One region of the Enterobacter sp. UNJFSC 003 genome, then DNA from elsewhere that is predicted to be linked to it. Evidence: predicted binding sites of a transcription regulator. Region 1 holds the regulator's gene; each other region holds the start of a gene.
What was found. The regulator CRP, encoded in region 1, controls carbon source genes, mostly activating them, when cyclic AMP is high. The targets are predictions, from matches to a motif close to ATGTGANNNNNNTCACAT.

Region 1 (3,279 bases):
ATGCCGCCGAAGGCAATCAGACAGCCAATTAGCGTATCGACCAGTCGGGCGACAATAAACTGTTCGCCATTGAGCGTGAGCAACTGCAAGGTGTATACCGCCGTCACGGTAAAGCCCACCATCGCCCAGCCGTAATTTTTGCGAATAATCAGGTAGCTCACTACCGTAATTACCAGCATACCCGCCAGCGTATAGCCGTCCGGGACGTGGAAGTGCAGCGTCACACCCGCAATAATTAGCCCGGCCAACGTCCCGCCCGCCCGATGCAGAATACGAACCCGCGTGGCACCGTAGCCGTTTTGTGTGACAAACAGCACGGTCATTAATATCCAGTAGGGCTTCGGCAGATGCAGGGCCATCCCCATCAGGCTGGCGATACTGAGCATCACGCTAATCCGCGCGGCGTTGCGCAGCGCGGCAGATTTCAGGGAGAGGTAACTTTTCAGCGCAGGCAGAAGCGGCAGGCGTTTTTGTTTGTCGGCCATCAGGTCGCGGGGATAGAGCGGACGCTGCGTTCGCAAGACGCGCGCGATGCGGCTAAAGTGCCAGGCGGCAAACTGGCCGACCGGATTTTCCGCGTGCTGGCGCGCAATTTTTTCCAGCGCACCGAGCTGTTTTTCCATGTTAAAGCGCGTGGGGTAGCGATGATAGAGAATGTCATCCGCCAGCACGCGCAGGCGCGCCGACACGGTTTGCGCATTCCAGCGGATCACCGCTTCGGCGTGGCTTTGCTCGACCAGCTTTTGCACCTCCTGCGGATGATGCAGGCTAACGGAGATATGCTCCTGCAGATCCAGACCCACCTGGAAGGTGCGCAGTAGCCGTTTGTAATCATGATTCCGGTTGGCGGCGAGCATGTGCAGCTGCTGATAGCACTGGCTGATCAGATCGACCACTTTTTGCTGACGCGCGAGCAGCGGCGGTAGCGATTTTTCCGGGTCGGTATGCTGGGTGAGCAGGGTATATTTAGCGTCGCAATAGTCCGCAAGCTGCACGTAGAGCAGGCTCAGGGATTCGCGCAGCGGCTGCTCCCGCCACATCCAGAACCAGAACCAGTTAAACAGCCCGTACCACAGCGTGCCAAGGGCGTAGATCAGCAGCGGTTCCCATACCGGCATATTCCCAGCAAGGCTCAGCGTGAAGATGGCGGCAATGAGCGAGGCGGGAAGCAGGCGGGCATGCAGCGAGCTGATTTCGGCAGTCACGCCGAGGGTCATCGCCAGCACGGTTAATATCAGAGGGAGAGGAATGTCCCGGGCAAGCAACAGCTGCACGGCGAGGCTACATCCTGCAAACAGGCTGCCACCAATAATCAGGCGTTTGAAAAAGCGCTTATGCGGCGTGTCCAGACCGGCGATGTTGCAGCAGGCGGGCACGAGGGAAAACAGCAGACCCTGTTGCAGGTGTCCGAGGAGCAGACCTACGGCCACAGGAAGGCACAACACCAGCGTTTGTCGCAGTGCGTAGTTAACTTCCGGGTGATAAATCAGCCTGCGCCACATGGGGAATAGAGACAAAAACGGCGTGTCACCTTGCGATGACACGCCGTTTTACCGGAATTAACGGGTCCCGTAGACCACGATAGTTTTACCGTGGGCAGAGATCAGGTTCTGGTCTTCCAGCATTTTCAGGATACGACCCACTGTTTCACGGGAGCAACCGACGATCTGACCGATTTCCTGACGGGTAATTTTAATTTGCATGCCGTCCGGGTGGGTCATGGCGTCTGGCTGTTTCGCCAGGTTTAACAGTGTCTGCGCGATGCGACCGGTAACGTCCAGGAAGGCAAGGTTACCCACTTTCTCTGACGTGACCTGCAGACGGCGTGCCATCTGCGAAGAAAGACGCATCAGGATGTCAGGGTTAACCTGAATCAGCTGACGGAATTTCTTATAAGAAATTTCAGCGACTTCACATGCAGTTTTTGCACGAACCCAGGCGCTACGTTCCTGGCCCTCTTCAAACAGGCCCAGTTCACCGATGAAGTCGCCCTGGTTCAGATAAGAAAGGATCATCTCTTTCCCTTCTTCATCTTTGATCAGCACTGCCACCGAGCCTTTAACGATGTAATACAACGTTTCCGCTTTTTCACCCTGGTGAATCAGCGTGCTCTTCGATGGGTACTTATGAATGTGGCAATGAGACAAGAACCATTCGAGAGTCGGGTCTGTTTGCGGTTTGCCAAGCACCATGCGCGGTTATCCTCTGTTATAAGCTGTCACCAGAGCCATAAGATGCATCCGGACTCTGGGGTTGCAATCGAATTCTTACCCATACCCTGGGAAGTCGGCTGTCGTAACGTTTCGCAGCCAGTAAAGTTTGATGTCCTCTGCATACATGTGTAACGTCAATGTATTACTGTAGCATCCAGAGTGTTTTAGCATAGCTTTTGCCGCGTGTCTCCTGGTGTCTCGCTTCAGCATGATGCAGGTCGCCTTCCGTTGCGAGAATTGTAACGCACGCGTAATCTGTCACCAAAAATGCAACGTCGGAGTTATGTATATGCAAGCGCGTGTGAAATGGGTTGAAGGTTTAACGTTCCTGGGCGAGTCCGCTTCAGGACACCAGATTTTGATGGATGGTAACTCCGGTGACAAAGCGCCAAGCCCTATGGAAATGGTGCTGATGGCGGCGGGGGGATGCAGCGCGATCGACGTCGTTTCGATCCTGCAAAAAGGTCGTCATGATGTGACCGATTGCGAAGTTAAGCTCACGTCAGAACGTCGCGAAGAGGCGCCACGCCTGTTCACCCACATTAACCTGCACTTTATCGTTACCGGTAAAGAACTGAAGGATGCGGCGGTATCACGCGCGGTCGATCTGTCCGCGGAGAAGTACTGTTCGGTGGCGTTAATGCTGGAGAAAGCGGTGAACATTACGCATTCGTATGAAGTGATCGAGGCCTAATGAAGGGGCATCGTGCGTTCTGATGCCCCCACCCTAACCCTCTCCGTGTGGGAGAGGGAATAGGATCACGCGATCTGCTTACCTTCCATCAACCGCTGTACCAGCGGCGTCATGATTAATTCCATCGCCAGCACCATTTTTCCGCCCGGCACCACCAACGTATTCATGTGCGAAATAAACGAGCCCTGCAGCATCGCCAGCAGCCACGGGTAATCGATCCCTTCGAGATTGCGGAAATGAATCACCACAAAGCTCTCATCCAGAGAGGGTATCGTTTTGGCGGCGAACGGGTTGGAGGTGTCCACCGTGGGGACGCGCTGGAAGTTGATATGGGTGCGGGAGAACTGCGGCGTCAGGAAGTTAATGTAGTCT
Region 2 (3,279 bases), on a different contig from region 1:
GATTAGGATAATGATGACCTCTTCGCGTTTTACTCGCTGGATAACCTTTTTCGCGCTGGTCGCAACGGTGGCGATTGCCCTGCCTGCCCGCGCGAATACCTGGCCACTGCCTCCTGCTGGCAGCAATGTTGTCGGGCAGAACCGTTTTCATGTGGTCGAAAATAACGGTGGCTCGCTGGAAGCTATTGCCAAAAAATATAACGTCGGCTTTCTGGCCTTACTGCAGGCCAACCCTGGCGTTGACCCTTATGTCCCGCGCGCCGGTAGCGTGTTGACCATTCCGCTGCAGACCATTTTGCCGGATGCGCCGCGTGAAGGGCTGGTGATCAATCTTGCAGAACTGCGACTCTATTATTATCCGCCGGGTAAAAACGAAGTGACCGTCTACCCTATCGGCATTGGCCAACTGGGCGGCGACACGCTTACACCGACAATGGTCACTACCGTGTCGCAGAAGCGTGCAAACCCGACGTGGACGCCTACCGCCAATATTCGTGCCCGCTATAAAGCACAAGGCATAGACCTTCCGGCCGTGGTACCTGCCGGGCCGGATAACCCAATGGGGCACCATGCGATTCGCCTCGCCGCGTACGGCGGTGTATATCTGCTGCATGGCACCAACGCTGACTTCGGTATCGGGATGCGCGTCAGCTCGGGCTGCATTCGCCTGCGCGATGACGACATCAAAAAGCTTTACAACGTCATTGAGCTGGGCACGAAAGTGAATATTATCAATACGCCAATCAAAGTCTCAGAAGAGCCGGGCGGCGTGCGGTTGGTCGAGATTCACCAGCCGTTATCGAAAAATATGGGTGATGATCCGCAAACCCTGCCGATAAACCTGAATGCGGCAATGGTGAGCTTCAAAACGAATGCCAGCACCGATGGCGCAGTGATGGAGCGCGCGATGGAGGCGCGATCCGGTATGCCAACAGACGTCACGCGGCATCACAATATCGCTCAACAGACGATGTAAAACAGAATAAAAAACGCCCTGCGATGCAGGGCGTTTTTTATTGCAGTGGCATAAATGAGGGTTTAGCCAGGCTTATTTGTAGATTACCGCAGTGCCGTGCAGGGTATTAGGACCGGTCACTGACGTGATACGAAATGATTTTGCACCCATGGCTTCGGCTTTTTGTGCCAGCTGATCTTCCAGTGAACCCAGGTTAGTCCCTGCGCTTGCAGAGATGGTACCGACCTTGTGCTGGTCTACAGGCGTCGATTGCACTTGAACAGCCGCGAAACTAGCAAAAGAGAGTGAGCTCAGGACAGCAGCAGCGATCAGGGTTTTTACGTTTTTCATGATTTTACCTTTAAGCAGATGAATTTGGGGTCGTTAGTTATTTACTTAACGATCGATAGGTAAATAATAAATGTGATCCAGCTCACGCGTCAATACATTTTTATAACGACCGTTATATTAATTTTAATTCCCTTATTTTTCATACCCATATGATTAATTTATTTTTAAGAAATCATCGCTGGTGATGGTTGGCGTTTATTTTTATAATGGGCGTTCAACAAACCAACAGAGGACCGACGGCAAATGACAACCGATGTCACGAGTTGCGCAAAGAAAAGCCGTGGCCGACCAAAAGTGTTCGACAGGGATGCAGCGCTTGATAAGGCCATGACACTCTTCTGGCAGCATGGGTATGAAGCAACCTCGCTTTCCGATCTGGTAGAGGCAACCGGTGCCAAAGCGCCAACGCTGTATGCCGAGTTCACCAATAAAGAGGGGTTGTTCAGAGCAGTCCTGGACAGATACATTTCGCGCTTTGCTGCAAAACACGAAGCGCAGCTTTTCTGTGAAGAGAAAACGGTCGAGCAGGCACTGCGGGACTATTTCAGCGCCGTCGCCACCTGCTTCACCAGCAAAGATACGCCGGCAGGCTGTTTTATGATCAACACCTCCGCCACCCTTGCGGCATCATCCAACGAGATCGCCAATACGGTGAAATCACGCCATGCCATGCAGGAAGAGACGCTGAGTACGTTTCTGACCCAGCGACAGCAGCGGGGTGAAATCCCGGCGCATTGTCACCCGCAGGCGCTGGCGCAATACCTGAGCTGCATTTTGCAGGGAATGTCGATAAGCGCGCGTGAAGGCGCGACGCTTGAAAAACTGCAATACATTGCCCAGACCACACTGCGTCTCTGGCCGGAACTTCTTAAAATTTAAGATAAAAAAAAGCTCCTCAGCCTGAGCGCTGAGGAGCTAAGTTCAGAGAACTGCTTTTTTACACTTTGTTATTCAGGATCAGCTGACCATTCCCATCCAGTGGGATCTGGGTACCAGGGTCTTTATCCATACGGATTTTGCCCTGCTGGTCGCCAATTTTGTACGTCACGTCGTAGCCCAGCATTTTTTCCGACTTGTCATAGACGGTTTTACAGCGTTGCTGAGTGGTCGTATAAGTATCGCCATCCTGCATTGCGCCTTGCACCTGGTTACCGGCGTAGCCGCCACCCAGTGCACCAACGACAGTCGCAACATCTTTACCGCGGCCGCCGCCAAACTGATGACCAATCACACCACCCGCCACTGCACCCAGCACTGAGCCTGCAATACGGTTCTCATCCTGTACCGGACGACGGTGGGTTACCGCAACGTTACGGCATTCCTGACGAGGCGTTTTAACGGTTTCTTTAATCGGGGTAGCGGACACTACCTGCGCATACTGCGGGCCGCGATCAAGCACATTGAGACTGGCAACGGCAGCCACACCTAACGCAGCCGCGACACCAATCCCTATACCCGCCAACATTGATTTATTCACGGGACTTCCTCCTTTGTTGCTATTGGTAACAATTTTGCAATACGGAAGCGGCTTCGCCAATCAGATAAAGGATCAAAAAATCGGCATACAGAAGAGATATATCGTATTTAAGAGAACTCTTAAGCAGTCAATGGGAGATGTGCAGCATGAAATGCTAAAAACCCCCTCCGGATGGCCCGGAGGGAGAGAAAGATTAGTGCAGCTTCAGACGCGGACGAATGACGCGGTTGATTCTGCCTACGAGCATCATCAGGCCAGTCTTGAAGTAACCGTGCAGCGCAATTTGGTGCATGCGGTACAGGGAGATATACACGAAGCGTGCAATGCGCCCTTCTACCATCATGGAGCCACGCATCAGGTTACCCATCAGGCTGCCGACGGTAGAGAAATTCGACAGTGATACCAGAGAACCGTGGTCTTTATAGACATACGCCTTCATTGGCTTGCCTTTGTTCTGCGCCAGGATGTTGTGCAGAACCAGGCTTGCCATCTGATG
Region 3 (3,279 bases), on a different contig from region 1:
GCGCGGGTGATCGACGACGATAACATCAGCGCCGTCAATCTGACGGCGGGAGAGCACAGGGGTAAGTTGTTCGACTACCGGAAGTGCAAAAATTTTATTTATCATTAAGCAATCCTCTGTCTTGAAGCAATAAAAAAGGCGACCGAGGTCGCCTTTTTGGATCAGATTCTCATCTCAACTTATTTGGAGATGTGAGCGATCAAGTCCAGTACTTTGTTAGAGTAGCCGGTTTCGTTATCGTACCAGGAAACCAGTTTAACGAAGTTGTCGTTCAGTGCGATACCCGCTTTAGCATCGAACACGGAAGTGCACACTTCGCCGTTGAAGTCGGTAGATACAACGTCGTCTTCGGTGTAACCCAGAACGCCTTTCATTGCGCCTTCGGAAGCAGCTTTGATTGCTTTCTTAATTTCTTCATAAGAAGCAGCTTTTTCCAGACGAACGGTCAGGTCAACAACGGATACGTTAGGGGTTGGAACGCGGAACGCCATACCAGTCAGTTTACCGTTCAGCTCTGGCAGTACAACGCCTACTGCTTTAGCAGCACCGGTAGAAGATGGGATGATGTTCTGAGCTGCGCCACGGCCGCCGCGCCAGTCTTTGTGAGACGGGCCATCAACGGTTTTCTGAGTAGCGGTAGTTGCGTGAACGGTGGTCATCAGGCCTTCAACGATACCGAAGTTGTCGTTGATAACTTTAGCCAGTGGAGCCAGGCAGTTGGTGGTGCAGGATGCGTTGGAAACGATGTCCTGGCCAGCGTATTTTTCGAAGTTAGCGCCTTTAACGAACATAGGCGTGTTGTCTTTGGATGGACCAGTCAGAACAACTTTCTTCGCACCTGCGGTGATGTGTTTACGCGCGGTTTCGTCGGTCAGGAAGATACCGGTAGCTTCAGCGACTACGTCAACACCGATTTCGTTCCATTTTAGGTTAGCTGGATCTTTTTCAGCAGTAACGCGGATGGTTTTGCCGTTAACAACCAGGTGGCCGTCTTTCACTTCAACGGTGCCGTTGAAACGACCGTGAGTTGAGTCGTACTTCAGCATGTACGCCATGTATTCAGCGTCCAACAGATCGTTGATACCAACGATTTCGATGTCAGAACGTTCCTGAGCAGCACGGAAAACAATACGGCCGATACGGCCAAAACCGTTGATACCTACTTTGATAGTCATATATTCCACCAGCTATTTGTTAGTGAATAAAAGGTTGCCTGTAAAATTACAAAAACCTTACGCAGCGTCAAGCGGAATCGTGTCAATCATTGCGACAAATCAATCCTGTGACTAACGTTTGTGCGACTGACTCGCCTCACTTTCCCTTTGAGCTAGCAACCACATGGGGGCTGCGGCCGGAATTTTAAAGGCCTCTCAGGATAAAAGTGTGATAAAGGTCACAATTGCCTGACCGCCTTTTTGCGACACATAAGTTTAGAACAAAAGTGCACGCGTTGGTGTTAATGTTTTGTTAGAATCCGGCTTAAAAGATGTCTGTTTCTACAGCGAGATGTAAGCATATGTCGAACCAACGTAACCCTGATGATTTGAAAAAAAACCTGACCGAAATGCAGTTTTACGTGACGCAGAATCACGGGACTGAACCGCCATTTACCGGGCGTTTACTGCACAATAAGCGAGACGGCGTGTATCACTGTCTGGTGTGCGATGCCCCGCTGTTTAATTCGCAAACCAAGTACGATTCCGGCTGCGGCTGGCCGAGCTTTTACGAGCCGGTGAGCGATGATGCTATCCGCTATCTGACCGACTCCTCTCACGGCATGGTCCGCACCGAAATACGCTGCGGAAGCTGTGATGCCCACCTCGGTCATGTCTTCCCGGATGGCCCTCAGCCGACGGGAGAGCGTTTTTGCGTGAATTCAGCGTCGCTGAGCTTCAGCGATGATGAAAACGGTGACCAGACCAAAGGTTGAAAAAACGATTCAGCAAATTATTCCTTTGTTAGGGAGGCATCATGAATATTGATGACATGATCGGCGGTATGACACCGGAAGTTTATCAGCGCCTGGTGACGGCTGTTGAACTGGGGAAATGGCCCGATGGCGTAGCGCTCACCCCAGAGCAGAAAGAGAACAGCCTGCAGCTGGTGATGCTGTGGCAGGCACGCAACAACACGGATGCACAGCACATGACCATCGACACCCGGGGGCAGATGGTCATGAAGAGCAAGCGCGAACTGAAAGAAGATTTTGGCATTACGCCGAAGCCTATTGCGACGTTGAAAATACAGTAATCGTGCAGGTCAATGCCCTCACCCACAGGGAGAGGGCATGATAACATTACGGCTTGTGCTGGATCCCAAGCGACTCCGCCAGCTGCTTCGCTAACTGGTTATTGTCATCCGCACCGTACTCCCAGAACATCGCCCCGGCAAGGCCTTTCGCCTTGATGTAATCCGCTTTGATTGCCACGGAACGTGGGTTCTCGTAAGAGATGGCAAACAGCGCCTTACCGTCTGCGCCCTTCAAGGAAAGCCACGGCACCTTCGCCCGATCGTCCCAGTGCTCGGTAAAGCGCTTCTGCGGGTCGTTCAACAGCTTTTTTACGATATCGTTATACTTCACGTAGGTGTCTTTGGTCAGGTCATAGCCCAGCGATGTAAACAGGCCGATTTCACGTGGACCAAAATAGGGCTGCGTAACCGGATTCTTTTGCGCATCCGGTTTTGTCCAGTCGATACCCGGCTCTACGGCACGCTTCGGCACGCGGCCATAGAAACCTATCCCGAGGTTCATCTGCTGAGGCTTCAGCCCCGCAGCCAGATAGTTATTCACCACAAAATCGACGCTGTATTTATCGGCTGCTGCGACCGTCGGCCAGTCGCGGGAGTCATACAGGTTGGCATTAAAATATTGGGTGCCGTACGCCATGTCGTAGGTCATCAGGTTGATGTAGTCGAGCAGTGGGGCAATCGCCTTCACGTCCACCCAGCTTTTCGGACTTTCCGCATTGGCGCCTACCGCAATGGTGACCAGCTTTTTCTGCCCGAAGGCGTCGCGCATCTCTTTTAACAGCGCGGTGAAGTTGTCGCGATCGGCAGGAGTACTTGCCACCAGCCCCCACGCACCGTTCACCGGATACTCCCAGTCGAGATCGATCCCGTCCAGCGCGTATTTCTCGACAATCTCTTGGGCCGAGCGAATGAATATCGCGCGCGTCGCTTTGGTGGCCGCCGCACCCGAGAAGCCGCGCGCCCCCCAGCCGCCAACGGAGAGCAGCACCTTAAGATTTGGGTTTTGCTTACGCAGGACTGGGATTAACG

Region 2: a site for CRP is predicted at 1,377-1,394, ahead of bhsA (multiple stress resistance protein BhsA). Genes of this name have one in related genera too.
Region 3: a site for CRP is predicted at 1,382-1,399, ahead of msrB (peptide-methionine (R)-S-oxide reductase MsrB). Genes of this name have one in related genera too.

Annotation. Positions count from the first base shown of each region.
Region 1 covers NZ_JBAKHK010000008.1:162,478-165,756, forward strand. Annotated here, with positions in the region: gene V5P19_RS17790 (YccS/YhfK family putative transporter) at 1-1,502, opposite strand, end outside; gene crp (cAMP-activated global transcriptional regulator CRP) at 1,560-2,192, opposite strand; gene V5P19_RS17800 (OsmC family protein) at 2,503-2,907, shown strand; gene V5P19_RS17805 (phosphoribulokinase) at 2,973-3,279, opposite strand, start outside.
Region 2 covers NZ_JBAKHK010000002.1:436,658-439,936, forward strand. Annotated here, with positions in the region: gene V5P19_RS08180 (L,D-transpeptidase family protein) at 11-976, shown strand; gene bhsA (multiple stress resistance protein BhsA) at 1,049-1,306, opposite strand; gene comR (TetR family copper-responsive transcriptional repressor ComR) at 1,550-2,185, shown strand; gene V5P19_RS08195 (glycine zipper 2TM domain-containing protein) at 2,244-2,783, opposite strand; gene V5P19_RS08200 (NAD(P)/FAD-dependent oxidoreductase) at 2,977-3,279, opposite strand, start outside.
Region 3 covers NZ_JBAKHK010000002.1:386,878-390,156, reverse strand. Annotated here, with positions in the region: gene V5P19_RS07955 (D-hexose-6-phosphate mutarotase) at 1-105, opposite strand, end outside; gene gapA (glyceraldehyde-3-phosphate dehydrogenase) at 180-1,175, opposite strand; gene msrB (peptide-methionine (R)-S-oxide reductase MsrB) at 1,517-1,930, shown strand; gene V5P19_RS07940 (YeaC family protein) at 1,972-2,250, shown strand; gene V5P19_RS07935 (glycoside hydrolase family 18 protein) at 2,297-3,279, opposite strand, start outside.